3 regions of the Streptomyces sp. NPDC004111 genome follow, and region 2 is predicted to be linked to each of the others. Evidence: riboswitches for the same ligand, from Rfam matches in the RefSeq annotation. Region 2 holds a riboswitch; each other region holds the start of a gene.
The links. Region 2 has a riboswitch for cobalamin ahead of ACFYVL_RS37440 (cobalamin biosynthesis protein). Riboswitches for the same ligand answer to the same signal wherever they lie in the genome.

Region 1 (9,578 bases), on a different contig from region 2:
CGTCGGCGGGGGAGCCGGGGACGACGGTGCCGTCACCGGGCAGGTGCAGCACCCGGTCCGCGTACTGGACGACACGCTCCAGACGGTGCTCGGCGAGCAGAACGGTCACGCCCAGGTCGTGCACCAGACGCGTGACGGCTGCCAGTACCTCCTCCGCCGCCGTCGGGTCCAGGGCGGAGGTCGGCTCGTCCAGGACCAGCACGCGCGGCTGCGCGGTCAGGACGGAACCGATCGCCACCCGCTGCTGCTGGCCGCCGGAGAGTTCGTGCAGGGCACGGTGGCGGAGGTCCGCGAGGCCCAGGAGGTCGAGGGTCTCCTCCACGCGCTTGCGCATGGTGGCGGGTGGTACCGCCAACTGCTCCATGGCGTAGGCGAGTTCCTCCTCGACCGTGTCGGTGACGAAGCCGTCCAGCGGGTCCTGCCCCACGACCCCCACGACATCGGCGAGTTCGCGCGGCGGATGCTCGGCGGTGTCCCGGCCGTCGACGAGGACCCGGCCGAAGAGGGTGCCGCCGGTGAAGTGCGGGACGAGGCCGTTGACGGCGCCGAGGAGGGTGGACTTGCCGACACCGGTGTGGCCCACGACGAGGCAGAGTTCGCCCTCCTCGATGCGGAGGTCGACGTTGCGGAGTGTGGGGGCGGAGACGTCGTCGTACTGGACGCTCACGTCGTCGAAGTGGATCACAGAGCTGCCTCGGGGCGCGGGGAGTCGGTTGCGGAGGAGCGGACGGAGGGCGTGGGGACGGAGGAGGTGGCGACGGGTCGGGGTGCTGTCGGTGGTGGGGAGAGGAAGCCGGCCGTGCCGGCCAGCAGGATCGCCGCGGTGGGTACCAGCGGAAGGGGCGGCCAGCTCAACGGGTAGAGGGACGGGTTGAGTTCGGCCGCGTGGAAACCGGCGTTGCTGAAGAGCAGGAGAGCCGACACCACCCCGCAGCCCGCCACCGCCCACTCGGGAAAACGCCACGGGTCCGGCCGGTACGTCGTCCGGGTCACCCGGCGTCCGCCGAGACGCAGCCCCACGAAGCACAGCAGAGCGCCCGCACCCATCGCGGGCAGCCCCAGCAGCTTCGGCGCGGTCGCGTCCAGCAGTCCGTAGGCTCCCGCGCACAGCCCGCACATGCCCAGCAGCATCAGCGCGCCCGTCAGCCTGCGCGAGCGGCGGGTCGCCGTGCCCGCGCGACCGTAACCCCGCGAGTCCATCGCCGAGGCCAGACGCAGGGAGCGCTCCAGGGCGTCCTCCAGCACGGGCACGACGATGCCGCGCAGGGCACGCATCCCCTTCGTGCGGCCCGCGCGCAGCCGTCGCGCCCGGTGCACCCGCTGCACGCTCTGCACCAGTTGGGGCGCCACGCTCAGCGACACCGTCACGGCCGCCCCCAGCTCGTACAGCGCGCCCGGCAGGACGCGCAGCGCGCGCTTCGGGTTGGCGAGGGTGTTGGCCGCGCCGATGCAGCACAGCATGCAGGCCAGCCGGAGCCCGTCCGTGGCGGCCGAGAGCAGGGCCTCCAGCGATACCGGGCCGCCCAGCTCGATGCCCGCGTACCAGTCGGGGGTCGGGATGCGGGGCAGCGAGAACAGGAAGTGGTCGCGCGGGGTGATGCCGGTCGCGAAGACCGCCCGGAAGACGACCCGGATCGTCACGACCGTCAGCGCGAGCCAGAGGTAGTACTTGAAGCCGCGCGCCCAGGGGGCCTCGGTACGGCGCACGGTGACGACGTACCCGAGGACGGCGAGGACGAGGAGGAGCAGCAGCGGGTTGTTGGTGCGGCTCACCGCGGTGGCCAGCGCGAGTGCCCAGACCCACCAGGCGACGGGATGCAGGGTACGGGGCAGCCGTCGGCCGCCCGCACCGGCGGAGAGGTCCGGTGCGGGCGGCTTCGGCCGGGCAGCGGTGCCGGGCGTGCGGGACGTGTCGCCGTCCCGTGCGCCCCGTGCGGTACGCGGCACGCGCTACCCCGATTCGGAGGTACGGCGACGGCGCCTGGTGGTGAACACCGCGCCGCCCACGATCAGCAGCACCAGGGCCCCGGCCCCGACAGCGGGCAGGTAGGAGCCCGTGTCGTGCGGGGCGTCGGCGGCCGGGGGCGCGTCGGCCACCTTCGGCCCGGAGGCCGCCAGGAGACCCGCCTTCGAGTGATCCCCTGCGGGCGTGCCCGTGGGGGTCGGGGCGGGAGGGGAGGTGGTGGGTGCTGTTGCCGTCGGTGTGGCGTGCGCCGACGGGGTGGCCGGGTTCTCCGGTGCGGTTTCCGGTCCTGGCCCGCCCGCCCGCGGGGTCTCCCGGTGCGCCGGGGGAGCGGCCGGCGGCGGTGCGGGGGCGGCCGGTGGGTTCAACGGAGCCGGTCCGGTGTTCACGTTCGGGGGCAGCGGCTTCGCGGTCCTGGTGTCCTTCGGTGCCGGCTTGCTGCCGGTCGGCCGGGTGTTCCTGGCGCGGAGCTGGTCGGGGGTGACCTTGGGGCGGCCCCGGGTGCCCTCGATGTCGGTGCCGCCGAAGATCCACAGGTCGACGCTGCCGGGGCGCGGCCGGTAGAGCATGGCGCCGAGCTGGCTGTACTCCCAGGTGTTCTGGCCGGGGTTGGCGTGCCAGTACGACCAGTAGGCGGAGGCGGGCGGGGTCAGTACGCAGTCGTCCTGCTCCGGTGGCGGGAACTGCTTGCCGCCCCGGTACCCGCTGTACCCGATCCGGCAGATGAAAGCGGGCCCGTCATGGCCGGTGCCTGTGGTGGCCCAGCCGCCCTGGTTGAGCAGCTCGTAGCCCGTGGTGGGGGTGGTGCCGCAGGAACGGTAGATGGGGCCGCCCCAGCGGCTGAAGTCCACGGCCAGCACGGCTCCCGAGGAGGTCGTGCACTGGCTCATGGGCTGCGGGAGCGCGTGCGCGGGGCTCGCGGTGGCGGCGAACGCGGCCACCGTCAGACCCAGTGCCGTCGCCGTGCGGGAGAGGGCGCGGGCGAGTGGACGCAGGCTCATCGCTGGGTTGCTCCTGTGTGCGCGGAGGGTCGTCGCTGGGTTCCTCGTGTGTGTGCGGAGGGTCATCGCTCGGTTCCTCCCGTGCGTGCGGTGCGGCCTCTGCGGGTGGCGAGGGTGAGTGCCCAGCCGCCCGCCACCAGGAGGGCCGCGGCTGCCGACAGCGCGCCGATCCGCGCACCCGTGGACGCGAGGAGGCCACCGCCGGCGGCGCCGGTGCCGGAGGTGTCCCCGGCGCTGACGATGCCGCCCGTGGCGCCGTCGCCGGTCCCGCCCGCGGCGGTGGTGCCGCCACCGGTGGTGGTGTCGACGATGCCGCCCGTGCCGCCCGTGCCGCCCGTGCCGGACGTGTCGCCCGCGTCGCCGGAGGTCTCTCCTGAGCTCTCTCCGGGGGTGACGATGCCGGTGCCTCCGGAGTGGGCGCCGCCGTCCGTCGCCGTACCGGTGGAGGCACTGCCGGTGGTGCCGGTGCCCGTGGTGGCGCCACCGGCAGTCGGGCCACCGGCAGTCGCGCCGCCTGCCGTCGCGCCGCCCACGGAGTTCCCGCCCGCGCTCTCGCCCGGGGGCTGCGGGCCGGTGCCGGTCAGATCGCGGTTGAGCCTGGCGAAGGAGACACCCGTCGTGCCGCCCACGGCCTGCGTCGATGCCCGCAGGTCCGAGCCCTTCTGGCCTTCCTTCGCGACGTTGAAACCGCCGTCCGTGTTCTGCTGTCCGGCGAGGAACGCGCGGGCCTTGGCGATCCGGGTGCTGTACTTGGCCGCGTCCAGGGAGAGTCCCTGCACCGCGAGCGCGGCCGAGTTGACCGAGTTGCCCGCCGCGCCGGGGAAGCCGCCGTCGGGCAGCTGCTGCGCCGCGATCCAGGCAAGTGCCTTGTCGACAGCGGTCCTTGACGCTGTGCCGCCGACCAGATCCAGAGTCATCGCGGCCATCGCGGTGGAGTCCACGTCCGAGTCGCCCGTCGCCGGTACGAGGCTCGGCCACGCACCCGAGGGGTGCTGGAGGCTCGTGAGATAGGCGATCGGCGCCCGCGCCGCCGCACTCTCGCCCGCCCTGAGCTGCGCCATGATGCCCAGCGACTGGGCGAACACGGAAGGGGCGTAGGCGTAGGCGCCCTTGGCCGCGCAACTGCGGTCCGGCAGGGTGCTCGGTGCGGCGCAGACGGATCCGCCGAGTGCGGCGATCAGGTCCTTGCCGCCGAAGGCGCGCGGGTCGCGGCCGACGGACTGTGCCAGCAGTGCCGTCTTGCCGATCGAACCGCCGCCCGCGTACTTCGTGCCGATCGCGGTCCAGTCGTGGACCGTGCGGCCCGCCGCGTCCTTGCCGCCCTTGTCGAGGAAGTCGACGATGCCGCGCAGCTTCGCGTTGTCGAGGCCGGTCGCGGCGAGCGCGTACGCACCGTCGATGGTCAGCCCGAAGTCGGCCCGGCCGCTGACCGGGTCCGCGGCGTAGTACTGGCCGCGGCTGAGGCGGGCGGGGGCGGTGAGGTAGCCGACACCCTTCTTCAGGTCCGGTCCCTCACCCGCGGGCGGGTCGACCGGCGGGACCACCGGCGGTTCGGCCTTCTCCGGCAGGGTCGCCAGACTCGTGCTCCGCGCGGCGAACACGGCGTGCACCGTCGGGTGGATCTCGGAGGTCTCCCCGCCGTCGAAGCCGATGCCGCCGTCGGTGAGCTGCTGCCGCGACAACCAGGCCAGCGCGGCGTCCGCGTACGCCGTGTCGCCCAGCGCGCGCAGGGCCTGCGCCGCGACCGCGGTGGTGAAGGGACTGCCGTCCGTCAGGCCGGTGGCGGCCGGGAAGCCGCCCTCCTTGAGCTGGGTCCGCTTCAGGTACGAGCGGGCCTTCGCCACGGCGCCGTCCTGGCCGCCGACCGCCCGGAGCGCCGGCAGCACCTGGCCGGTGGTCCACGGCTCGGGTTCGCAGTTCTGGCCGGGGCGGATCAGGATGCTGGTGAACCCGCCGCTCTCGCACTGCATGTCCAGGATCCGCTTGACCGCGTCGGTGGGCGGGGCGATACCGGCCCGCTTCACGGCGAGAAGGCCGAGGGCCTGCCCGTCGGTGTACCCGGCGTTCGGGAAGTCGCCCTTGGCGGTGCAGCCGGGCGTGGGGGTACCGGAGTCGGGGCCCGCCGTGCACAGGTGCTTCACCAGGTCGCCGGCCAGGTCGTGGTCCGCGAAGGCGCGTGGGTCGCGCCCGGTGCTCACTGCCAGCAGGGCCAGCCGGGCGGCGGCGTTGGTGTCGGGAGCACGGCCGGTGCCCGCCGGGTAGGCGTAGGCGTCGGTGTTCCTCGCCAGGAACGCGACGACCTTGTCCAGGTCGGTGTCCTTGGGCTGTGCGGAGGCCAGCGCCAGGGCGACCTCCGTGGTGAACCCGGTGTTCGGCTCCTCGGCGCCCTCCTCCACGACGCGCTCGCCGTCGGTGAGCCTGCCCTTGAGCCACTTCACGGCCGGCTCCACGGCGACCCGGCCCGGCGGAACGGTGGGCGCGGGCGGGTCCGCGGGGTCCGGCGGCACCGTACCGCCGCCCTTGGCGCGGACCTCGTCCGGAGTGAACGAGGGCTGCCCCGTCGTCCCCCCGATGTCGGTGCCGCCGAACACCCACGCGTCGACGTCGCCAGGCCGAGGCGTGCGGGCCATGGCCCCGTACTGGCTGTACTTCCAGGTCTTCTCGCCCTGCGAGGCGTGCCAGTACGACCAGTACGCGGTGGCCTGCGGGGTGACCTCGCACGGCTCGTCCCGCGGGGTCGGGAACTGGGTGCCGGACTCGTTCTCCGCGTGACCGAGGCGGCAGATGAAGGCGGGGCCGTCCTTCTTGGTGCCGACGGTGCTGAACCCGGCAGCGTGCAACAGGTCGTACCCGGTGGCCGAGTCGACGCCGCAGCCGCGGACGACCTTCCCCTTCCAGGGGCGGAAGTCCACCACGACGATCGCGCCGGTGGTCGCCGTGCACTTCTCGACCGGGTCGGCGGAAGCGGCCGAGGACGTGCCGGTGACGTACACGGCGCCGCCGACCAGCACGAGGACGGCCGCCAGGAGCGTCGATGCGAAGGCGGACAGGAACGGGCCGCGCGGCACCGGCCCTGACCCGGGCGTGCGCGCCAACCGGCCACGGCGGTACGTGAATCGGCGTCCTGGCTCTGCTGCGGTCCCCACTGCGGCCCCTCGTGTCGGCCGAGCGGGCACATGCGTGGCGAAAGAGGTCCGGGAGGCGAGGAACGCCCAGGAAGGACCAGTCGAACCACGCCGTAGTCCGCGACGGCGTCTCGTTCATGACCCAGGGGCGGGCATTCCGGCTCACCCACGGCATGCCTGCGGCACGGTGGGTCCACGGTTGCGGGTCAGCGCCGGGATTCGACCGGCTTCCCCCGCTCTCCTGAGCGAATAGCAGCCGGAGTGAAGCACGGGCCGCGTGGGCACGTCAAGGTTCCCTGGAAGTTGCGGAGTTCGTGTAACGTCCTGCTCCGCCACGTGGGGGAACCCGGTGCGAATCCGGGGCTGACGCGCAGCGGTGTGGAACGGAAGCAGCCGTTCCGAGCCCGAATGCCCAGGTGGCAGGCCACATCACGTACAGCTGTACCTCGCGAACGGACGGCGGTCAGGACATTCCCGAGGGCCCCGACGGGTGCCGCGGCGGGGACGTGCATGCCCGGCGTCCTCCACCTCAGGAGCAGTCATGTCCCGTTCTCGTACCGCCATGTCCGCCAGCACGTCCGGCAGACCGAACACGCCCTCCTCGCCCGCGCGTCGATCCCGTAGGGCGGCCCTCGTCGTGCCCGTCGCCGCCCTCGGCGCGTTCGCCCTCACCGTGCTGCCGGCCGCCGCGACCGCGACACCCGCGCAGATCGCCACCTCCAAGGCCAACGGCGTCGGCTACCTCAAGTCGCTTCAGGGCGCGGACGGTTCGTACGCCGGCTCCGGGCTCTCCCACGAGTGGGCGTTCAGCGCCTTCGCGGCGGCGGGCACCGCCGCCGTCGACGTCACCCCCGGCGGCGACACCTCCAAGAACGCCCGCACCGTCTACCGCGACCTCCTGGCCACCCCGGGCTGGCCGTCCGCGACCCCCGTCGTCACGGACTACGAACGCGGCGCCCTCAACGCGTACGCGGCGGGCATCGACCCGGCCCGCGTGTCCGCCTCCCGCAACCTGATCGCCGACGTCTACGGCCACTGGCAGACCGCGTCCCCCGGCTACTTCGGCTCACCGAACCTCTACAACGGCACCGTCTTCGCCGCCCTGGCCCTCGGCGGTACCAGGACGCAGGCCGGCGGCCAGCGGACACCCAAGGCACTGCTGGACGCGCTCGTCACCCGTATCCGGGCCAACCAGCACAACGACGGCGGCTGGACCTTCAGCAAGGCCGAGGGAGACCCGGCCGCCCTGAACTCCCCGAGCGACATCGACATGACCGGTGCGTCCATGGCCGCCCTGTGCGTCTCGGGAGTGCCGAACACCGACCCCGACATCGGCCGGGCCAAGACCTTCCTCAAGAGCAAACTGGTCAACAACAGCGGCGCCCTGGACTCGATGTACGGCATCAACACCGACTCCAACGGCTGGGCCGTCTCCGGCCTGAACGCCTGCGGCATCAACGCCCAGACCGGCGACTTCCGCACCCCGCTGGGCAAGACCCCCCTCGACTTCCTGATATCCCAGCAGTTCAACCCGGGCGGCGGCTTCAAGTACCTGCCCACCGACACCGCCCCGCAGGCGTACGCGTCCATCGACGCGCTGCGCGCCGTCGCGGGCGGCGGCTTCACGGCGGCCCCGCCCGCCCCGGTCACGGCGGGCGCCCCCCGGTGGGTGGCCGCCCCGTCCTTCACCGCCGGTACGGCCACGAAACTGGCACTGACCGTCGACGACGGGACGGGCGGCCTGCGGGTCTGCTCCGTCGCCTTCACCCCGACCGGGGCGACGGCCACCCTCGGCGACCTCCTCACCGCGGCCGGCAGCGGCGCGACCCCCGCGGGCTGCGTCACCTCCGCACTCCCGGCCTCCGGCGCGTCCGGCCCGCTGACCAGCGTCAACGGAAAGGCCAACGACGGCTCCCGGACCTGGAAGGCGAGCATCGACGGCTCCGCCTTCACGACGGCCGACCGCGGAACGCAGATCAAGGTGGGCGACACCGTGGCACTGCGCTGGGGCGCCTGACCGGAACACCGGGCGGACCGGGCCGCCCGGCGCGGGCCGCCCGGTCCGCGCCGGGAACGTCGGGCGATCAGCCCATGTGCGCGCTCATCACGCGCCGCGTGTTGCCGCCCAGGATCTTGAGGATGTCCTCCTCCGCGAGACCCCGGCGCAGGAGCGCCTCGGTGACCAGCGGCATGCCCGACGGGCCCTCCAGACCGGGGAAGTCGAACAACGGGTCCTCGGCGTCCGTGTCCTCGCAGCAGGGCGGGGTGACGTCGTGCATGACCTCGCGGACGAAGTCCGAGCCGAGCCCGACGTGGTCGACGCCGGCGACGGCGACGACGTGCTCGATGTGGTCGACGATCCGGTCTGCGCTCACCTTGTCCTGCTGATCGGTGAGGAAGTCCGGTATGAAGTTCACGCACACCACCCCGCCCGTGGCGGCCACGCCGCGGATCTGGTCGTCGGTGAGGTTGCGGTGGTGGTCGCGCAGCGCACGGGCGTTGGAGTGGGTGGCGATCACCGGCCGGGTGGCGAGTTCCAGGACGTGGGCGACGCCGCTCGCCCCCAGGTGGGAGATGTCGAAGAGCATGCCGAGGCGTTCCATCTCGTGCAGGGCCTCGACGCCGGGGGAGGTCAGCCGGCTGCCGGTGGCGTCCTCGCGGCTGCCGTCGGCGAGCGGTGTGCGCCCCCAGTGGGCGAGGGAGGCGATGCGTACGCCGAGCCGGAACAGGGTGGAGAACAGCTCCACGGAGGCGTCGACACCGGGCGCGCTCTCCAGCGCGAGCACGAGGGCGATCCTCCCCTGGGCGAGGGCCGCGTCGATGTCGGCGCCGTTGCGGCACAGCGCGACGTCGGCCGCGTTCTCCTCCGCCAGGACGTGGGCGCATTCGATCATGCGGAGGGTCTGGCGCAGCGCCCCTTCGGGACGGAACTGGTCGTCGATGAACACCGGCAGCACCTGGATGTCGATGCCGCCTTCGCGGAGCTGGGGCAGCCAGCGATCGCGGAAGAAGCCGCCCCAGCGCTTCGGCGGGCGGGCGGTGACGGCCATCAGGAGGTCGTTGTGCGTGTCGGCCACGACGGCGCGGCGGTGCAGGTCCAAGGACATGGGGTGATCCCTTCGGGAACGGGTCAGGAGTGGGTCAGGCGGGGAACGGCGTCGAGCAGCGCCCGGGTGTACGCGTGCTGCGGGGCGGTGGTCACCTCGTCGACCGGCCCGTGTTCGAGGAGGTGGCCGTGGCGCATGACGGCCACGGCGTCGCACACGTACCGCACGACGGCGAGGTTGTGCGAGATGAACAGCATGGTCAGGCCGAGTTCGGCGCGCAGGTCGCGCAGCAGGTTGAGGACCGAGCCCTGGACGGAGACGTCCAGGGCGGAGGTGATCTCGTCGGCGATGAGGACCTCCGGGCGGGCCGCCAACGCCCGCGCGATGGCCACGCGTTGGCGCTGCCCGCCGGACAGCTCGCGCGGGTACCTGCCCGCGCAGG
Region 2 (9,578 bases):
GGGCGCAGCCGCTGAGCATGGCGTCGGCGGACTGCTCGATGTTCCCGGCGGGGCTCTGCGCGGCGACGCAGATCTGCTCCAGCTTGACCCAGACCGCCCAGCTGCCCAGCGGGGTCAGGGTCGCCTGGCCGTCGCCGAGGGTGAGGGCGCCGACGGCGGCGAGGCCCGCGAGGGCCCAGTCCAGGAGGGAGGAGAGCGGGACCGGAGCGGTGTGCGGGGCGGACTGCGCGGGGATGCCGTGCAGGTGCGGCGGCACCTCGCAGCGCTCCTCGTGCAGTTCGGCGACGCGCTGTTCGAGCAGGTCGAGCAGGGCCGGAACGAGGACGGGGCCGGCCGAGAGCTGGAGGAGGGAGAGCACCTGGGGGACGGACTCCACGACCTCCGCGACGGTGACCGGGGTGATGCCCTCGGGCGCGGGGTGGACGATCGACCAGGCGTCGAAGAGGGCGACCCAGCCGCGCAGCACGGCGGCGTCGTCCCGGTCCCAGGCGCGCAGCCGCCAGCCGGGGCGGGCGTTGGCGCCGTGGATCTCGACGAGTCCGGCGAGGCGGGCGCGGTCCCAGCCCGCGCGGACCTGCGCCTCGGTCAGGCGCAGGGCCTCGGCGGCGCGTTCGGCGGAGGCGTCGGACAGGGTCCCGGCCGGGCCGGGGCGGGGGGCGGCACCGCGGGCGCGCTCGGTGTCGGCCCAGCGGGCCACCCGGGCGGCGTCGGCGAGGACGGCCCTGGCGTGACGGGCCAGCTCCGCCTGGGCGGGGGTGCCCTCGGGGGGTCGGGGTGCCGGGCGGGTTCGCCGGTTCGTCACGGCCCGGCGGGCGGTGGCGAGGGGTCGCGGGCGGACAAGTCGGAGCCTGGAGTCGCGCGGTGTACGGGACGTCACGTGGAGCAGTGTCTCCGCTGACTGCCCGAAAGCCCAAACGGAACCCGCGCCGCCGCCGCGGGTCGCGCCCGCCGGGCCGGGGAGCCGCACCGTGACGCGGGGCCGGAGGGGGGTTTGCGGCGGGGTTACATCAAGGGGGTGAGGAAGCGGCGCAGGGCCTCTTCGTAGCCGGCCGGGTCCGCGTTCCACATCGCGGCGTGGGCCGCGTCCGGGACCGTGTGCAGGGTGACCAGGTCCGGGCGGGCGTCCGCGAGGGCGCGGGAGGGGCCCCAGGGGGCGACCGTGTCGCCGGGGCCGTGGAAGATCAGCGCGGGCACGCGCAGCCCGTCGGGGGCGGCGGCCTCGCGCAGCCGGTCCCCGTGCGGCCCCGTGCTGCCCCGGGCGGCCCGGACCGCGAGCGGCAGGACGGCCGCCGGGGTGCCGCGCGACGCGGCGAGCGAGCGCACGGTGGCCTCCCAGTCCAGGACCGGGGAGTCGAGGATCAGCCCGCGCACCAGGTGGCGGACGGCCGAGGAGGTCGCCGCGTGCAGTGCCATCGCGGCGCCGGTGGACCAGCCGTAGAGGACGACTCGCTCGGCGCCCTCGCGCACCGCGTGCCGGATCGCCGCGTCCAGGTCCCGCCACTCCGAGTCCCCGAGGTGGCCGAGGCCGTCCGGGGAGCGGGGCGCGCCCGGGTCGCCGCGGTAGGCGAGGTCGAGCACCGGGAGCCGGTAGCGGTGCAGCAGCCCCAGGACGTTGAGCGGGTGTTCGCGGGTGGCGCCGAGTCCGTGCACGGCGATCACCCAGGTGGCGCGGGAGCCGGGGACGAACCACGCGGGCAGCGCCCCGAGTTCGCCCATGACGTCGACCTCCTGGAAGTCGAGGCCGAGCGCGGTGCCGGGGTCGCCGGTGTGGACGAAGGGGGTCAGCCGGACCTTGGCGCCCGGTTCGAGGGAGCCCCGGGTGACCCGCTCCAGCCGGCGGACGACCGTGTGGGGCTCGTGCGGGGCGGCCTCCAGGACGGGGCCGACCACGGCGTGCACCCCCTCGCCCTCCAGCCCGTACACACCGGGCCTGAGGGTGGCCAGACCACGGGTCAGGGTGACCTGGCCGGCCGCCGTGGAATGCACGGTGACGCGGGAGTCGCCCGCCGGCGGGCGGCCGGGCGAGGCCTTGAGGGCCGCGTCGCCGGCGTACCGGGCGGCGGCGACAACGGCGGCGCCGATGCCGATCAGGGTGGTGACGGCCGCTGCCGTCGCTTTAGCCGGGTGCACCGCTTCAGTGTCCGTACACCCGGCCACAACTGCCAGTGGGCGGGGTCCGGTGGAGGCAGCCGCGGCCCGGCGCCGCGCCCGGCCGCGCCGGCCGCCCGCACCCCGCCCGGCCCCGGTGGTGGTCACTTCCGCTGGCCGTACCCCTTCAGCCGTTGGCCCACCTCGTCCAGTTCGGCGGCGGACAGCAGGCTCGGGGAGCGGCCGGGGACGGCGGAGGCGGTGAGCCACAGCCGGCACATCCACTCCAGCTGGGCGGTCCGGTCGTAGGCCTGGTCGAGGGTGTCGCCGTAGGTGAGGGTTCCGTGGTTCTTCAGGAGGCAGCCGGTGCGGTCGCGCAGCGCGCACAGCACATTCTCGGCCAACTCCTCGGTCCCGTACGTCGCGTAGGGCGCCGTACGCACCTGGCCTCCCAGCATCGCCGCCGCGTAGTGGACCAGCGGCAGCCGGTCGACCAGGGTCGAGACGGCGGTGGCGTGCACCGCGTGGGTGTGCACGACGGCACGCGCGCCGGTGTCGCGGTGGACGGCGAGGTGCATGGGCAGTTCGCTGGTCGGGACGAGGGTGCCGAGCACCTGGCGGCCGTCCGGGTCGACGCCGACCGCGTCCTCGGGGCGCAGCCGGTCGTAGGGGACGCCGCTCGGGGTGACCAGGATCAGTTCGCCGACCCGGACCGAGACGTTGCCCGAGGTGCCGACGACCAGGCCGTCCGCGACCGTCCTGCGGGCGGTGTCCACCAGTTCCCGCCAGGCCCGTGCCACCGCGTCCCGCGCGTCCGTTGCGTCCGTCGCGTCCGTCGCGTCCGTTCCGTGCGTCGCATCGCTCGTCATGGGGCGCATCCTGCCAGCCGGTGCGCGGGCGGCCGGGAGGCGGTGGGTGCCCGGCCCCGCGCACTGTAGCCCGGAGGCAAAGGGTCCGTAAGGCACCCGGACACCTCGCATTCCTCCCGTACCGGAAATGGCCTGAGAAGGGCCGCCTTCTGGTGATCTTCCAGTAGCGTCGGCCCGGATTTGTCATGCACGTTGCCATGGGGGGAAGAAATGGCCCGTGATCGCAAACCGTCCCTGCCGCGTGCCCGCCGCGCCCGCGCGCTGTCGGCCGCCGCCGGTGCCACCGCCGTACTGACCCTGGGGACGACGGTCCTCGTCGGCGGCACCGAGGCGCAGGCCGCCGCGAAACCGCGCGGGCACGACGTCTCCGGCCACCAGAAGAACGTCGACTGGCGCAAGGCCAAGAGGAAGGGCGCGACCTTCGTCTACGTCAAGGCCACCGAGTCGCACACCTACCGCAACCCCCGTTTCGCCCAGCAGTACAACGGCTCGCGGCGGGTCGGCATGGCCCGCGGCGCCTACCACTTCGCACTGCCCCACCAGTCGTCCGGACGGACCCAGGCCGCCTTCTTCGTCCGCAACGGGGGCGCCTGGCGGGGCGACGGCTGGACCCTGCCGCCCGCCGTGGACCTGGAGAACAACCCGTACGGGAGGACCAACGGGCGCAACCGGTGCTACGGGCTGACGCCGGACCGGATGGTGGCCTGGATCAGGTCCTTCAGCGACGAGGTGCGGCGCAGGACCGGGCGGCGGCCCGTCATCTACACCACCACGCTGTGGTGGGACAGGTGCACCGGGGGCAGCCGGGCGTTCGGCTCCCGGCACGCGCTGTGGCTGGCGCGGTACTCCTCCTCGCCGGGGCGGCTGCCGGCCGGCTGGTCGTACTGGACCTTCTGGCAGTTCAACAACGCCCGGGGTTCACTTCCGGGTGACCAGAATCTCTTCAACGGGTCGCTGAGGCAGCTGAGTACCTTCACGCGCCGTTGACGGGCCCGCAGGAGCCCGGCCCCGCTGCCGTTCCGGTGAAAACCGGAACGGCAGCGCCGCGTTTCGGGTCACCGCAGCGCCCTGCCCAGTTCATCTTCCGTTCACTCGGGTTACCTACGTTCCAACAGCCACTGACCTCAAACGATTGCCTGGGTAAATGGAACACATCACGCTTCTCCTCGGGATCGTGATCGTCACCGCTCTCGTGTTCGACTTCACGAACGGTTTCCACGACACAGCCAACGCGATGGCCACCACCATCTCGACCGGCGCACTCAAGCCCAAGACGGCGGTGGCCATGTCCGCCGTGCTGAACCTCGTTGGTGCCTTCCTCTCCGTCGAGGTCGCCAAGACGATCTCCGGCGGGCTCATCAACGAGAGCGGCATCACCACAGAAGTGATCTTCGCGGCGCTCGTCGGCGCGATCCTCTGGAACCTGCTGACCTGGCTCATCGGCCTGCCGTCCAGTTCCTCCCACGCACTCTTCGGCGGCCTCATCGGCGCCACCCTGATGTCGGTCGGCACCTCCGGTGTCAACGGCAGCGTCGTCATCACCAAGGTCCTGCTGCCCGCCGTGGCCGCACCGATCGTCGCCGGTGTCGCCGCGTACCTCGCCACCCGGCTCACCTTCCGGCTGGCGGCGAAGACCGACGAGAAGTCCACCGCCAAGGGCTACCGGGCGGGCCAGATCGCCTCGGCCGGCCTGGTCTCGCTGGCGCACGGCACCAACGACGCGCAGAAGACCATGGGTGTCATCACCCTCGCCCTGGTCACCGGCAACGTCCTCGCGCCGGGCTCGAACCCGCCGCTGTGGGTCATCGTCTCGGCCGGTGTGGCCATCGCGCTGGGCACCTACCTCGGCGGCTGGCGCATCATCCGCACCATGGGCACCGGCCTCACCGACCTCAGGCCGCCGCAGGGCTTCTCCGCCCAGACCGGTGCCGCCACGGTCATCCTGGCCTCCTCGCACCTCGGCTTCTCCCTCTCCACCACCCAGGTCTGCTCCGGCTCCGTGATGGGCGCCGGTCTCGGCCGCAAGGGCGGCGTGGTGCGCTGGTCGACCGCGACCCGGATGTTCGTCGCCTGGGGCCTGACCCTGCCGGCCGCCGGACTGGTCGCCGCCGCCGCGGAGTTCCTCACCGGCCAGGGCACCTGGGGCGTCACCGCCGTCGCAATCCTGCTGGTCGCGGGCTCCGGTGCGATCTGGGCGCTGTCCCGCCGCAAGCCGGTCACCGCGGACGACCTCGACTCGACGGGTACCGCCGCGGCGGGTACCGCCGAGCCGGCCGGTGTCGTCACCACGGCCATGGCGGCCGTCACCCCGCCCCCGGCCGGGGTCCTCGCCGCCGACGACCTCAAGGCCACCCTGCACTCCCCCACCGGCACCTCCGCCGAACCGGCCCGCCCGGCCGCCTCCGTCTGAGCGGCTCCCGGACCTTAGGAAAGCGACGACATGAACATCGACTGGGCAGCTCTCGGCACCGTCTTCGGCGTCAGCCTCGTGGCCACCGTCGCCCTGGTGGGCCTGTTCACCCTCGGCATCGTGGGCCTCTCCAAGCAGGAGTCGGCCACCGCCTCCGGCGGCTCGGCCCCCCTGGCCCGCACCGGCGCCTACGCCTGCTTCGCCCTGTGCGCGGCGGCCGTCGCGTACGGCATCTACCTGATCGTCGTCTGACGTCCCGCCGTCCCCGGACGGCCGGACCACGACGTCCGCAGCTCCCCGAACCGCCCCGTGCCCCGTGCCCGGGGCGGTTCGCCGTGCGCGCGGCGTGTGCCGGGGCGGTGCTTCCGTGCGCCGCCTCCCGCAGGTCAACCCCAGGTTGACGGCTGTTCGGGGGGCGTGGTGGACTGCCGGAGCCAAATACGGCGGCATGGAGAGGAAGCCGGTGCGAATCCGGCGCGGTCCCGCCACTGTCACGTGCGACCCCCGCGGTCGTCACGAAGCCAGGAACTCCCAGCCGCTCGTCACGTCGAACCAGGGCGCGGACCCTGAGTTAAGGACACTTCGCCATGCCCGGCTGCGGTTCCCGCGGTTCAGCCGCCCTGCCTGCCTCCAGCACCCCCGCGCACCTCTTCGCGTACGGGGCCGCCGCCGGACTCCTCGGCGACCTGCTGCTCGGCGACCCCCGCCGGGGCCACCCGGTGGCCGCCTTCGGCCGTGCCGCGGGCGCCGTCGAGAAGGTCCTGTGGCGCGACGACCGGGGCCGGGGCGCCCTGCACACACTCCTCTGCGTCGGCACCGCCGCCGGCGCCGCCGCCCTCGCCGCGCGCGCGGTGCGCCGCTCCCCCGCCGCCACCGTCGCCCTGACCGCCGCCGCCACCTGGGCGGTCGTCGGCGGTACGTCGCTGGCCCGCGAGGCCGGGGCGATCGGCGGGGCGCTGGCCGCGGGTGACCTGGAGACGGCCCGGGAGCGGCTGCCGCACCTGTGCGGGCGCGACCCGCAGTCCCTGGACGGGCCGCAGATGGCGCGTGCCGTGGTGGAGTCCGTCGCCGAGAACACCTCGGACGCGGTGGTGGGCGCCCTGGTGTGGGGCGCGGTGGGCGGGGTGCCGGGGCTGGTGGCGTTCCGCGCGGTGAACACCCTGGACGCGATGGTCGGCCACAGGTCGCCGCGCCATCGCAGGTACGGGTGGGCATCGGCCCGGCTGGACGACGTGGCCGGGTGGCCCGGGGCGCGGCTGACGGCGGCCCTCGCGGTGCTGGCGGGTGCGGACCCGCGAGGCGCCCTCGCGGCCTGGCGCGCGGATGCCGCGAAGCACCCGAGCCCCAACGCGGGCCCCGTCGAGGCGTCGTTCGCGGGCGCGCTGGGCGTGCGGCTCGGCGGCACCCTCTCCTACGCGGGCCGCGTCGAGCACCGGGCGGTGCTCAACGGGGAGAACGGCCGTGCCGTGCGGGTGGCCGACATCGAACGTGCGGTGCGGCTGTCGCGCCGGGTGAACCTGCTGGCGCTGGCCGTGTGTGCGGGCGGGCGCCTGGTCGCGGGGCGTGCGAAGGGATCGAGGGCATGAGCGGTGGCGGACTGCTGGTCGCGGGGACCACGTCGGACGCGGGCAAGAGCGTGGTCACGGCGGGGATCTGCCGGTGGCTGGTGCGCCAGGGGGTGAAGGTCGCCCCGTTCAAGGCGCAGAACATGTCGCTGAACTCGTTCGTGACCAGGGAGGGCGCGGAGATCGGCCGCGCCCAGGCCATGCAGGCGCAGGCGGCGCGGGTCGAGCCGACCGCGCTCATGAACCCCGTGCTGCTCAAGCCGGGCAGCGACAGGTCGAGCCAGGTGGTGCTGCTCGGCAAGCCGGTGGGCGAGATGAGCGCGCGCGGCTTCTTCGGCACGGCGGGCGGCAGGACGTACGGCAAGGGTGTCCAGGGCGGGCACCGCGAGGCGCTGCTCGGCACCGTCACCGAGTGCCTGGCCGAGCTGCGGAGCCAGTACGACGCGGTGATCTGCGAGGGGGCCGGGAGTCCCGCCGAGATCAATCTGCGCCGTACCGACATCGTGAACATGGGGATCGCGCGGGCCGCCGACTTCCCCGTGGTGGTGGTCGGCGACATCGACCGGGGCGGGGTCTTCGCGTCGTTCTTCGGGACGACGGCGCTGCTGGCGGAGGCCGACCAGCGGCTGGTCGCGGGGTACCTGGTGAACAAGTTCCGGGGCGATGTGTCGCTGCTGGAGCCGGGGCTCGACTTGCTGGAGGACCTGACCGGGCGCAAGACGTACGGCGTGCTGCCGTTCGCGCACGGGCTCGGCATCGACGAGGAGGACGGGCTGCGGGTGTCGCTGCGCGGCGCGGTCCGCGAGTCCGTGGTCGCGCCGCCGGTCGGTGCGGACGTGCTGCGCGTCGCGGTGTGCGCGGTGCCGCTGATGTCGAACTTCACGGACGTGGACGCGCTGGCCGCCGAGCCGGGCGTGGTGGTGCGGTTCGTGGACCGCGCCGAGGAACTGGCCGACGCGGATCTGGTGGTGGTGCCGGGGACGCGCGGGACCGTGAAGGCCCTGGAGTGGCTGCGGGAGCGCGGGCTCGCCGACGCGCTGGCGCGACGGGCCGCCGCCGGGCAGCCGGTGCTGGGGATCTGCGGCGGCTTCCAGCTGCTGGGCGAGCTGATCGAGGACGAGGTGGAGTCGCGGGCCGGGGTGGTCGAGGGGCTCGGGCTGCTGCCGGTGCGGGTGCGGTTCGCCCGGGAGAAGACCCTGGCGCGGCCGGTGGGCGAGGCCCTCGGCGAGAGCGTGGCGGGGTACGAGATCCACCACGGGGTGGCCGAGGTGCTGGGCGGGGAAGCCTTCCTCGACGGGTGCCGGGTGGGCTCCGTGTGGGGCACGCACTGGCACGGGTCGCTGGAGAGCGACGCGTTCCGGCGCGCCTTCCTGCGCGAGGTCGCGGGGGCGGCGGGGCGGCGGTTCGTCCCGGCCCCGGACACGAGCTTCGAGGCCCTGCGCGAGGAGCAGTTGGACCGGCTCGGGGACCTGATCGAGGAGCACGCGGACACGGAGGGGCTGTGGCGGCTGATCGAGTCCGGCGCGCCGGTGGGGCTGCCGTTCGTACCGCCGGGGGTACGGGGGTGAGGGGGCCTGTTTCGCGGGGTGCGGCCGAGGCCGGCGTGGCCGGGGGCCGTCCGCGTGGGCCGGTGCCGGGCGTGCGGGCGGGGGCCGGCACCGGGGCGGGCCCGGATCGGGCGTGCCGCCCCCGGGGAGCGGCCCCGCCGCCCAAGGGGGCGAGGGGGAATCGGAACGGGGCTCGTCCGGGTGCCGGGCGGGGCCCGAGGTTCCCGCAGCCCGCACAGCCAATGCGCATGGAGCCGGAAACGACGATGGAGACCGTATGAGTACGCCTTACCCCTTTACCGCGATCGTCGGTCAGGACGACCTCCGGCTCGGGTTGTTGCTCAACGCCGTGTCGCCCGCCGTCGGCGGCGTCCTCGTGCGCGGCGAGAAGGGCACCGCCAAGTCCACCGCCGTGCGCGCGCTGGCGGCCCTGATGCCGCAGGTGCACGTGGTCGAGGGGTGCCGGTTCTCGTGCGACCCCCTCGCGCCCGACCCGGCGTGTCCCGACGGGCCCCACGGGAGCGGTGACGGCGTGTCGCGGGACACGCGGATGGTGGAGCTGCCGGTCGGCGCGTCCGAGGACCGTCTGGTCGGCGCGCTCGACATCGAACGGGCCCTGAGCGAGGGCGTGAAGGCCTTCGAGCCGGGCCTGCTGGCGGACGCGCACCGCGGCATCCTCTACGTGGACGAGGTCAACCTCCTCCACGACCACCTGGTGGACCTGCTGCTGGACGCCGCCGCCATGGGCGCGTCGTACGTGGAGCGCGAGGGCGTCTCGGTGCGGCACGCCGCACGGTTCCTGCTGGTCGGCACGATGAACCCGGAAGAGGGCGAGCTGCGGCCCCAGTTGCTGGACCGGTTCGGGCTGACCGTCGAGGTGGCCGCGTCGCGCGACACCGACCAGCGGGTGGAGGTCGTACGGCGCAGGCTCGCGTACGACGACGACCCGGCCGGCTTCGCCGCCAAGTGGGCCGAGGAGGAGGCCGCCCTGCGCGAGCGCATCGTCGCCGCGCGCGCCCTGCTTCCCGGGGTGCGGCTCGGTGACGACGCGCTCCGGCAGATCGCGGCGACCTGCGCGGCATTCGAGGTGGACGGCATG
Region 3 (9,578 bases), on a different contig from region 2:
CTCCTTGGCGAGCGCGCCCTCGAACTTGTCGGAGAGCGCCAGCTTCAGGAACTCCTTGGCGAGCGCCTGCTTCTTGCTGCCCTCGGCCACGGCGAAGTTCGAGCCGCCGAGGAAGACGCCCTCGGGCTTGTCGGCGGTCTCACCCGGAATGGTGAAGTAGCCGATGTCCTTCTCCAGCGCCGGGTTGGCCTTGACGGCCGTGCCGGCCTCCCAGCCCATGCCGATGAAGGCGCCGGTCTTGCCCTTGGCGAAGACGTCGGCCTGCTGCGGGGTGGCCTCGTCCTTGTCCTTGGGGGCCTTGGAGTAGGCCTGGTACTTCTTGTACAGCTCGGCGGCCTCGCCGATCTTCGGGTCGTCCAGGTTGGAGACCCACTTGTCGCCGTCCTTCTTGATCAGGTCAGCACCCTTGCCGATGGTGATGCCGTCGAAGAAGTACCAGTTCTGGCCGGGCAGGTAGAGCGGCTCGGCCTTGCCCTTGGCCTTGATCTTGTCGAGCGCCTTGAAGAACTCGTCACGGGTCTTGGGGACCTCGGTGACACCGGCCTCCTTGAAGACGGCCTTGTTGTAGACCACGACGCGGTTGGCGAACCACCACGGGGCGGCGTACTGCTTGCCGTCGACGACCGAGGCCTTGTTGAAGTTCTCGGCCCAGTCGGCGCCGATCTCCTTCTTGAGGTCGCCCAGGTCGGCCAGGCCGCCGGTCTTGGCGTACGCGGCGGTCTGCGTGTTGCCGATCTCGAAGACGTCGGGAGGGTTCTCCTCGGAGAGGGCGGTCGTCAGCTTCTGCTGGATGCCCTCCCACTTCTGGACCTCGAACTTCAGCTTGGCGCCGGTCTTCTTCTCGAACTCGGCGGTGAGGTCCTTGGTCCAGTTCGGCGGGGTCGAACCGTCCATGGCCCAGACGGTGAGGGTCTCGCCCTTGAAGCCGTCGGCGCCGGCCTTCTTGCCGTCGTCCTTGCTGTCCGTACCGCCACACGCCGCGACGCTGACCAACATGCCGGCGACGCCAATCGCCGCGATGAGCTTGCGCTTCATTACGCCACTCTCCTGCTCAGGGATGCCTGAAACCCCCTGCCCACCGCGAGGACAACGCACGAAGTACGGCCTGTGGGACTGGGACCTGGTCTTTAATGGTTTAGACCAGTACCCGGAGCTTGGCCTAGACCTTTTGGGGTGTCAAGGGTGAGTAAGACGCCGCGATGCGTCCGTTATCGGACCGACACCTGGGGTGTCGCCGAAGGCCCCACAGGCCCCTGCGGCCACCGCGTCCCCGGGCGACGCGGTGTATAAGAAGGAATCGCGCGGAGCCCGAGCTCCGCGCGGCGGACCGTGCCACCATCCATGAGAGACCGGCCGGCACACGGGAGACCGACCCCCGTGTGCCGATCGCTCTGAGCCGCGACAGACGGAGGAGCCGGTGACGGCAGCAGCGCAGGAACCGGGAAGGCGGAGCACCATGACCACCGACGGGGGAAGCACGGAAGGCACGGGGACCGTGGAAGGCACGCCGATCAGCCACGCCGCCGGGACCGGCACGGTCACCGAGAGCGACCCGGCGCCCACCACGGGCGCGCCCACCCGCACCGCCCGCGTCCCCAAGTACTACCGCCTCAAGCGGCACTTGCTCGACATGACCGAGACCCTGCCGCCCGGCACCCCGGTGCCGCCGGAGCGCACTCTGGCAGCCGAGTTCGACACCTCCCGCACCACGGTCCGCCAGGCCCTCCAGGAACTGGTCGTCGAGGGCAGGCTGGAGCGCATCCAGGGCAAGGGCACCTTCGTCGCCAAGCCGAAGGTCTCACAGTCGCTCCAACTCACCTCGTACACCGAGGACATGCGTGCCCAGGGCCTCGAACCCACCTCCCAGCTGCTGGACATCGGGTACGTCACCGCCGACGACACCCTCGCGGGCCTGCTGGACATCACCACCGGCGGCCGGGTGCTGCGCATCGAGCGGCTCCGGCTGGCCAGCGGCGAGCCGATGGCGATCGAGACGACCCACCTGTCCGCCAAGCGGTTCCCGGCGCTGCGCCGCTCGCTGGTGAAGTACACCTCGCTCTACACCGCGCTCGCCGAGGTCTACGACGTCCACCTCTCCGAGGCCGAGGAGACCATCGAGACCTCGCTGGCCACCCCGCGCGAGGCGGGACTGCTGGGCACCGACGTCGGGCTGCCGATGCTGATGCTCTCGCGGCACTCGCTGGACCGCGGCGGCGAGCCGGTGGAGTGGGTGCGCTCGGTCTACCGCGGCGACCGCTACAAGTTCGTCGCCAGGCTCCAGCGCCCGCAGGACTGACCGGCCGGACGGTGCGGGCGGCGCGTCCGGGACCCCGGGCCACCCGCCCCGGGCCCAGCCGTCGCCCGGCCCCGCCGTCGCCGGGCCCCACCGTCGCCCGACCCCGCCGTCGCCCGGCCCGACAGCCGCCCGACCCCGCCGCCGCCCGCCCCGCCGCGAGCCCGTCTGCCGAAACGCGAGCCCGTCTGCCGAAAACCGCCCCCGCGGTGAACCCTTCCGGCCCTCCGTCCGTGGACAGGTATGCCTGAAATCGTCGGGGCCCTCGTCGCACCCGTCGCGCCGCGTCGCCGCACGGCCGTCCGCCGATGCCCGGCCCGGCCCGGCCGGTTGACGTTGGTACGCCTCTGACCTGCGGTGGTCGCCCCGTTTCCGTACCGATATGCGGACAGGGGGTTACGCGGCGCGGTCGCAGCCCCTAGATTTCGCGCACGTCACGAGGGAAGATCGCGCGAGGGGACGGATCGCCATGACAGAGCCGAGACCGACAGCCGACATCGAGACAGGGGCCGGGCCTGGCCCCGGCGGCGGGATCCCGCGCGCCAGGATGACCCCGAAGTCCATGCTGATCTGGGGCCTGGTGGCAGTGGTCGGCGCGGTCGGCTGGGCCGTGCTCGCCCTGTCCCGCGGCGAAGAGGTGTCCGCGGCCTGGATGCTGGCCGCGGCCCTCGGCTCGTACGCCATCGCCTACCGCTTCTACTCCAAGTTCATCGCCAACCGGGTCCTCAAGGTCGACAAGACCCGCGCCACCCCGGCCGAACGCCTCAACGACGGCGTCGACTTCCACCCCACCGACCGGCGCGTCCTCTTCGGCCACCACTTCGCGGCCGTGGCCGGCGCGGGCCCCCTGGTCGGCCCGGTGCTCGCCGCGCAGATGGGCTACCTGCCGGGCACCATCTGGATCGTGGCGGGCGTCATCTTCGCCGGTGCCGTCCAGGACATGGTCACGCTGTTCTTCTCCACCCGCCGCGACGGCCGCTCGCTCGGCCAGATCGCCCGGGACGAGATCGGCGCGGTCGGCGGAGCCGCGGCCCTGATCGCCGTCTTCGCCATCATGATCATCCTGCTCGCGGTGCTCGCCCTGATCATCGTGAACGCGCTCGCCGAGTCCCCCTGGGGCGTCTTCTCCATCGGCATGACCATCCCGATCGCCTTCTTCATGGGCCTCTACCTGCGCGTCCTGCGACCGGGCCGGGTCACCGAGGTGTCCGTGATCGGGGTCGCCCTGCTGCTGCTGGCGATCGTCGCGGGCGGCTGGGTGGCCGAGTCCTCCTGGGCGGAGACCTTCACCCTGGAGCCCGGCACCCTCGTCATCTGGATGGTCGGATACGGCTTCCTGGCCTCCGTCCTCCCGGTGTGGATGCTGCTCGCCCCGCGCGACTACCTGTCCACCTTCATGAAGATCGGCACGATCGCGCTGCTGGCGATCGGCGTGCTCATCGCCCTGCCGACGCTCAAGATGGACGGCATCACCCAGTTCGCGACCAGCGGCACCGGCCCGGTCTTCGCCGGCTCGCTCTTCCCGTTCGTCTTCATCACCATCGCCTGCGGAGCCCTCTCCGGCTTCCACTCGCTGATCTCCTCGGGCACCACGCCCAAGATGGTGCAGAAGGAGACCCAGATCCGGATGATCGGCTACGGCTCGATGCTCGTCGAGTCGTTCGTCGCGATCATGGCGCTGATCGCCGCCTGCATCATCGACCCGGGCCTCTACTTCGCGGTCAACTCGCCCGCGGGCGTGGTCGGTGACACCGTGCAGGCCGCCTCGCAGGCGGTCGGCAACCTCGGCTTCACCATCTCCCCCAACGACCTGGCGCAGGCCGCCAAGGACGTCGAGGAAGCCAGCCTGCTGCACCGCACCGGCGGCGCGCCCACCTTCGCGCTCGGCCTCTCGGAGATCTTCTCCGCCGCGTTCGGCGGCACCGCCATGAAGGCCTTCTGGTACCACTTCGCCATCATGTTCGAGGCGCTGTTCATCCTGACGACGCTCGACGCCGGCACCAGGGTCGGCCGCTTCATGCTCCAGGACATGCTGGGCAACCTCCACAAGCCGTTCAAGAACGTCAGCTGGAAGCCCGGCATCTGGATCTCCAGCGCCATCGTCGTCATCGCCTGGGGCTACTTCCTGTGGGTCGGCGTCCACGACCCGCTCGGCGGCATCAACCAGCTCTTCCCGCTGTTCGGCATCGCCAACCAGCTCCTCGCCGCCGTCGCACTCGCCGTCTGCACCACCCTCCTGGTCAAGTCCGGCCGCCTCAAGTGGGCCTGGGTGACGGCCGTTCCGCTGCTCTGGGACGTCGCCGTCACCCTCACCGCGAGCTGGCAGAAGATCTTCTCCGCCGACCCCAAGGTGGGCTTCTTCGCCCAGCGCGACGTCTACCAGAGCGCCCTGGACAAGGGCCTCGACAAGGTCGGACTCGCCAAGAACCGCGACCAGATGGAGACCATCGTCACCAACTCCACGGTGGACGGCGTCCTTTCGATCCTGTTCGCCGTCCTCATCCTGGTCGTGCTCTTCGAGGCCGGCCGTGCCATCCTGAAGGCGATCCGCCACCCCGAGGGCATCAAGCTCAGCGAGACGCCGTACGTGGAGTCCCGGTACGTGGCCCCCGCCTCCCTGATCGCCACCAAGGAGGAGAAGGCGGAACTGGCCGCGGCGGGCGTCGGACCGGAGGGCGGCCCGCGCAGGAGCGAGGAGCACGCATGACCGTGAACACCTCGGCGGTACGCCACCGCCTCGGCCGGCTGCGCTGGTACGTGCGCGAGCTGACCGGCGAGGCGGCGTACGACCGCTACGTCGCACACGCCGCGGCCCACGACCCCGACGCACCCGTGATGAGCCGCCGCGCCTTCGAGCGCAGCCGCACGGACGCCCGCGAGGGCGACCCGCGCGACGGCTTCCGCTGCTGCTGAGCCGCCTCGCCCGGAGGTCCCCCGCCCACGACGGCGCCGGACCTCCCCGGGCGCTCCGGCCCGGTGTCCCGCCCCTCACAAAGGGCTGGGACACCGGGCCTTCGCCGTTGCACACTCACCGGCATGGACATTCACATCCGCCCCGCCGAACCCGCCGAACACTCCGAAGTGGGCGACATCACCGCCCGCGCCTACCTCGACGACGGCCTCCTCTCCGGGGGCGCGCAGGACCCGTACCTCGGCGTACTGCGCGACGCCGCCTCCAGGGCCGCACAGGCCGAGCTGCTGGTCGCCGTCGACGCCGACGGCACCCTCCTGGGCACCGTCACCTACGCCCCCCAGGGCAGCCCCCTCCAGGACATCGCCGTCCCCGGCGAGGCCGAGTTCCGGATGCTCGCGGTCGCCCACGCGGGCCGCGGACGCGGGGCCGGCGAGAGCCTCGTACGGGCCTGCATCGCCCGCGCGAGGGCCGAGGAAGGGGTCGTACGGCTGGTGATGTCGACCCAGCCGGCGATGCGCGGCGCGCACCGGATCTACGAGCGCCTGGGCTTCGTACGGACCCCCGGCAGGGACTGGGAACCGGTGCCGGGACTGGGCCTCTTCACATACGAGAAGGCTCTCTAGAGCCTCTCCGGCGGCTCACGGCCGCGGCACGCGACACAACATGTGGTGGGTGCGCCACGAACCACCCCCCACATGTATGCTCGTCCTCGCTGTCGCCGCAGGGGAATCCGGTGCGAATCCGGAACTGTCCCGCAACGGTATGCCCTGTGCGCTTTTGCGTACCGCCAAAGTCCGAGGACCTGCCGACAGCGCGTCCGGTTCGACCGATCCGGACACCGATACGTCCGGGCCTCGCGGTAGGGCCAGTGGACGCCAGGCGACGTGCGCCCCCTGCCGGGCAGCCGTGCGCCCGCGCGCCCTCGTTCCCCCCGCAGGCACGGCGCCGAGCGAGGGAGAGCCCCCACGTGACCATCGCGCCAGTCGACCCGGCCACCGCCGAGCGGAGTCAGCCCCGCGGCCAGGAGCAGGACGGTCAGGACGCCCCCGGCACCGCCCTCCTGCGCACCCTGACCGACCTGACCGCCGACCTGCCCGACACCGACCCCGGCCGGGTCGCCGCCGCCGCCCTGCGCGGCCGCCACGCGGGCTCGGACGCCGCCGAACTGCGGGAGCTCGCCACCGAGTCCGCCGCCGGACTGATCTCCGAGGACCCGGCGTACTCCCGCCTCGCCGCCCGCCTCCTCACCCGCACCATCCGCGACGAGGCGGCCGGCCAGGGCGTCACCGCCTTCTCCGGCTCCGTCGCCGTCGGCCACCGCGAAGGGCTCATCGCGGACCGCACGGCGGACTTCGTCGCCCGGCACGCCCAGGCGCTCGACGCACTGATCGACCTGGCCGGCGACGACCGGTTCGAGTACTTCGGCCTGCGCACCGTCTACAGCCGCTACCTGCTGCGCCACCCGATCACCCGCAAGGTGATCGAGACCCCCCAGCACTTCATGCTGCGCGTGGCCTCCGGCCTGGCCGAGGACGACAGCGAGCGGGCGCTCGCCGAGGTCGCCTCGCTGTACCGCCTGATGAGCCGGCTGGACTACCTCCCCTCCTCCCCCACGCTCTTCAACTCCGGCACCCGCCACCCCCAGATGTCGTCCTGCTACCTCCTCGACTCCCCCCAGGACGAGCTGGACTCGATCTACGACCGCTACCACCAGGTCGCGCGGCTCTCCAAGCACGCGGGCGGCATCGGGCTCTCGTACTCCCGCATCCGCGCCCGCGGCTCCCTGATCCGCGGCACCAACGGCCACTCCAACGGCATCGTGCCGTTCCTCAAGACCCTCGACGCCTCCGTCGCCGCCGTGAACCAGGGCGGCCGGCGCAAGGGCGCCGCAGCGGTCTACCTGGAGACCTGGCACGCCGACATCGAGGAGTTCCTGGAACTCCGCGACAACACCGGCGAGGACGCCCGCCGCACCCACAACCTGAACCTCGCCCACTGGATCCCGGACGAGTTCATGCGCCGGGTGGACCAGGACGGCACCTGGTCGCTCTTCTCCCCCGCCGACGTCCCCGAGCTGGTGGACCTGTGGGGCGAGGAGTTCGACGCCGCCTACCGCGAGGCGGAGGCCGCCGGGCTCGCCAAGAAGTCGATGCCGGCCCGCGAGCTGTACGGCCGCATGATGCGCACCCTCGCGCAGACCGGCAACGGCTGGATGACGTTCAAGGACGCCTCCAACCGCACCGCCAACCAGACGGCGGAGCCGGGCCACACCGTGCACTCCTCGAACCTCTGCACCGAGATCCTGGAGGTCACCGACGACGGCGAGACCGCCGTCTGCAACCTCGGCTCGGTCAACCTCGGCGCGTTCGTCGACACCGCCGCCGGCGACCTCGACTGGGACCGCCTCGACGAGACCGTCCGCACCGCCGTCACCTTCCTCGACCGCGTGGTGGACATCAACTTCTACCCGACCGAGCAGGCCGGGAACTCCAACGCGAAGTGGCGCCCCGTCGGCCTCGGCGCCATGGGCCTCCAGGACGTCTTCTTCCAGCTGAAGCTCCCCTTCGGCTCCCCGCAGGCGGCGGCGCTCTCCACCCGGATCGCCGAGCGCATCATGCTCGCCGCGTACGAGGCCTCCTGCGACCTCGCCGAGCGCAGCGGCCCGCTCCCCGCCTGGGAGAAGACCCGCACCGCCCGCGGCGTCCTGCACCCCGACCACTACGGTGTCGAGTCCGCCTGGCCCGAGCGCTGGGACGCCCTGCGCGCCCGCATCACCCGGACCGGCATGCGCAACTCGCTCCTGCTGGCCATCGCCCCGACCGCCACCATCGCGTCCATCGCGGGCGTGTACGAGTGCATCGAGCCGCAGGTCTCCAACCTCTTCAAGCGCGAGACCCTCTCCGGCGAGTTCCTCCAGGTGAACTCCTACCTGGTGCGCGACCTCAAGGAACTGGGCGTCTGGGACGCGCAGACCCGCGAGGCGCTGCGTGAGGCGTCCGGCTCGGTCCAGGGCTTCAACTGGATCCCGCAGGAGGTGCGCGACCTGTACCGCACCGCGTGGGAGATCCCGCAGCGCGGCCTGATCGACATGGCGGCGGCCCGCACCCCGTACCTCGACCAGTCGCAGTCCCTCAACCTCTTCCTGGAAACGCCCACCATCGGCAAGCTCAGCTCGATGTACGCGTACGCCTGGAAGAAGGGCCTGAAGACGACGTACTACCTGCGCTCGCGCCCGGCCACCCGGATCGCCCGCGCCGCCGGCTCCCAGGCCGCGGCCACCGCCCCCATCCCCGTCCAGCAGGCCACCGACGCCGAAGCGCTCGCCTGCTCCCTGGAAAACCCCGAGTCCTGCGAGGCCTGCCAGTAATGAGCACCACCAACTCCGAGAAGAACCTCCTCGACCCCGGCTTCGAGCTGACCCTGCGCCCGATGCGCTACCCGGACTTCTACGAGCGCTACCGGGACGCGATCAAGAACACCTGGACCGTCGAGGAGGTCGACCTCCACTCGGACGTCGCCGACCTCGCCAAGCTCACCCCGGGCGAGCAGCACATGATCGGCCGCCTCGTCGCGTTCTTCGCGACCGGCGACTCGATCGTCTCGAACAACCTCGTCCTCACCCTGTACAAGCACATCAACTCCCCCGAGGCGCGCCTGTACCTCTCGCGCCAGCTCTTCGAGGAGGCCGTGCACGTCCAGTTCTACTTGACGCTCCTGGACACCTACCTCCCCGACCCGGACGACCGCGCCGCCGCGTTCGACGCCGTCGAGGAGATCCCCTCCATCCGCGAGAAGGCGCAGTTCTGCTTCAAGTGGATGGACTCGGTCGAGAAGATCGACCGCCTGGAGACGAAGGCCGACCGCCGCCGCTTCCTGCTCAACCTGATCTGCTTCGCGGCCTGCATCGAGGGCCTGTTCTTCTACGGCGCGTTCGCGTACGTGTACTGGTTCCGGTCGCGGGGGCTGCTGCATGGGCTGGCGACGGGCACCAACTGGGTGTTCCGGGACGAAACCTGCCACATGGACGCCGCCTTCGCGTTCGTCGACACCGTCCGCAAGGAAGAGCCGGACCTCTTCGACGACGAGCTCGGCCGGCAGATCACCGACATGATCAAGGAAGCGGTCGACGCGGAGCTCCAGTTCGGCCGCGACCTGTGCGGCGACGGCCTGCCCGGCATGAACACCGAGTCCATGCGCCAGTACCTGGAGTGCGTCGCCGACCAGCGCCTGACCCGCCTGGGCCTGGCCCCGGTCTACGGCTCCGCCAACCCCTTCTCCTTCATGGAGCTCCAGGGCGTCCAGGAACTGACCAACTTCTTCGAACGCCGCCCGTCGGCGTACCAGGTCGCGGTGGAGGGCACCGTGGGCTTC

Region 1: it holds a riboswitch for cobalamin, as region 2 does, so the genes downstream of both, ACFYVL_RS07750 (prenyltransferase/squalene oxidase repeat-containing protein) here and ACFYVL_RS37440 (cobalamin biosynthesis protein) in region 2, are expected to answer to the same signal.
Region 3: it holds a riboswitch for cobalamin, as region 2 does, so the genes downstream of both, ACFYVL_RS25930 (ribonucleoside-diphosphate reductase subunit alpha) here and ACFYVL_RS37440 (cobalamin biosynthesis protein) in region 2, are expected to answer to the same signal.

What each region holds. Positions count from the first base shown of each region.
Region 1 is NZ_JBIAMU010000003.1:157,431-167,008, reverse strand. Features, by position in the region: gene ACFYVL_RS07765 (ABC transporter ATP-binding protein) at 1-685, opposite strand, end outside; gene ACFYVL_RS07760 (energy-coupling factor transporter transmembrane component T) at 682-1,947, opposite strand; gene ACFYVL_RS07755 (hypothetical protein) at 1,951-2,964, opposite strand; gene ACFYVL_RS07750 (prenyltransferase/squalene oxidase repeat-containing protein) at 3,027-6,032, opposite strand; cobalamin riboswitch at 6,219-6,365, opposite strand; cobalamin riboswitch at 6,429-6,503, shown strand; gene ACFYVL_RS07745 (hypothetical protein) at 6,652-8,106, shown strand; gene ACFYVL_RS07740 (dipeptidase) at 8,174-9,196, opposite strand; gene ACFYVL_RS07735 (ABC transporter ATP-binding protein) at 9,220-9,578, opposite strand, start outside.
Region 2 is NZ_JBIAMU010000025.1:61,899-71,476, forward strand. Features, by position in the region: gene ACFYVL_RS37410 (hypothetical protein) at 1-877, opposite strand, end outside; gene ACFYVL_RS37415 (alpha/beta hydrolase) at 1,003-2,130, opposite strand; gene ACFYVL_RS37420 (class II aldolase/adducin family protein) at 2,253-2,957, opposite strand; gene ACFYVL_RS37425 (lysozyme) at 3,168-3,944, shown strand; gene ACFYVL_RS37430 (anion permease) at 4,102-5,367, shown strand; gene ACFYVL_RS37435 (hypothetical protein) at 5,398-5,619, shown strand; cobalamin riboswitch at 5,780-5,918, shown strand; gene ACFYVL_RS37440 (cobalamin biosynthesis protein) at 5,955-6,953, shown strand; gene ACFYVL_RS37445 (cobyric acid synthase) at 6,950-8,500, shown strand; gene ACFYVL_RS37450 (putative cobaltochelatase) at 8,757-9,578, shown strand, end outside.
Region 3 is NZ_JBIAMU010000014.1:158-9,735, reverse strand. Features, by position in the region: gene ACFYVL_RS25955 (extracellular solute-binding protein) at 1-1,035, opposite strand, end outside; gene ACFYVL_RS25950 (GntR family transcriptional regulator) at 1,457-2,296, shown strand; gene ACFYVL_RS25945 (carbon starvation CstA family protein) at 2,841-5,000, shown strand; gene ACFYVL_RS25940 (YbdD/YjiX family protein) at 4,997-5,206, shown strand; gene ACFYVL_RS25935 (GNAT family N-acetyltransferase) at 5,330-5,830, shown strand; cobalamin riboswitch at 5,890-6,032, shown strand; gene ACFYVL_RS25930 (ribonucleoside-diphosphate reductase subunit alpha) at 6,175-8,574, shown strand; gene ACFYVL_RS25925 (ribonucleotide-diphosphate reductase subunit beta) at 8,574-9,578, shown strand, end outside.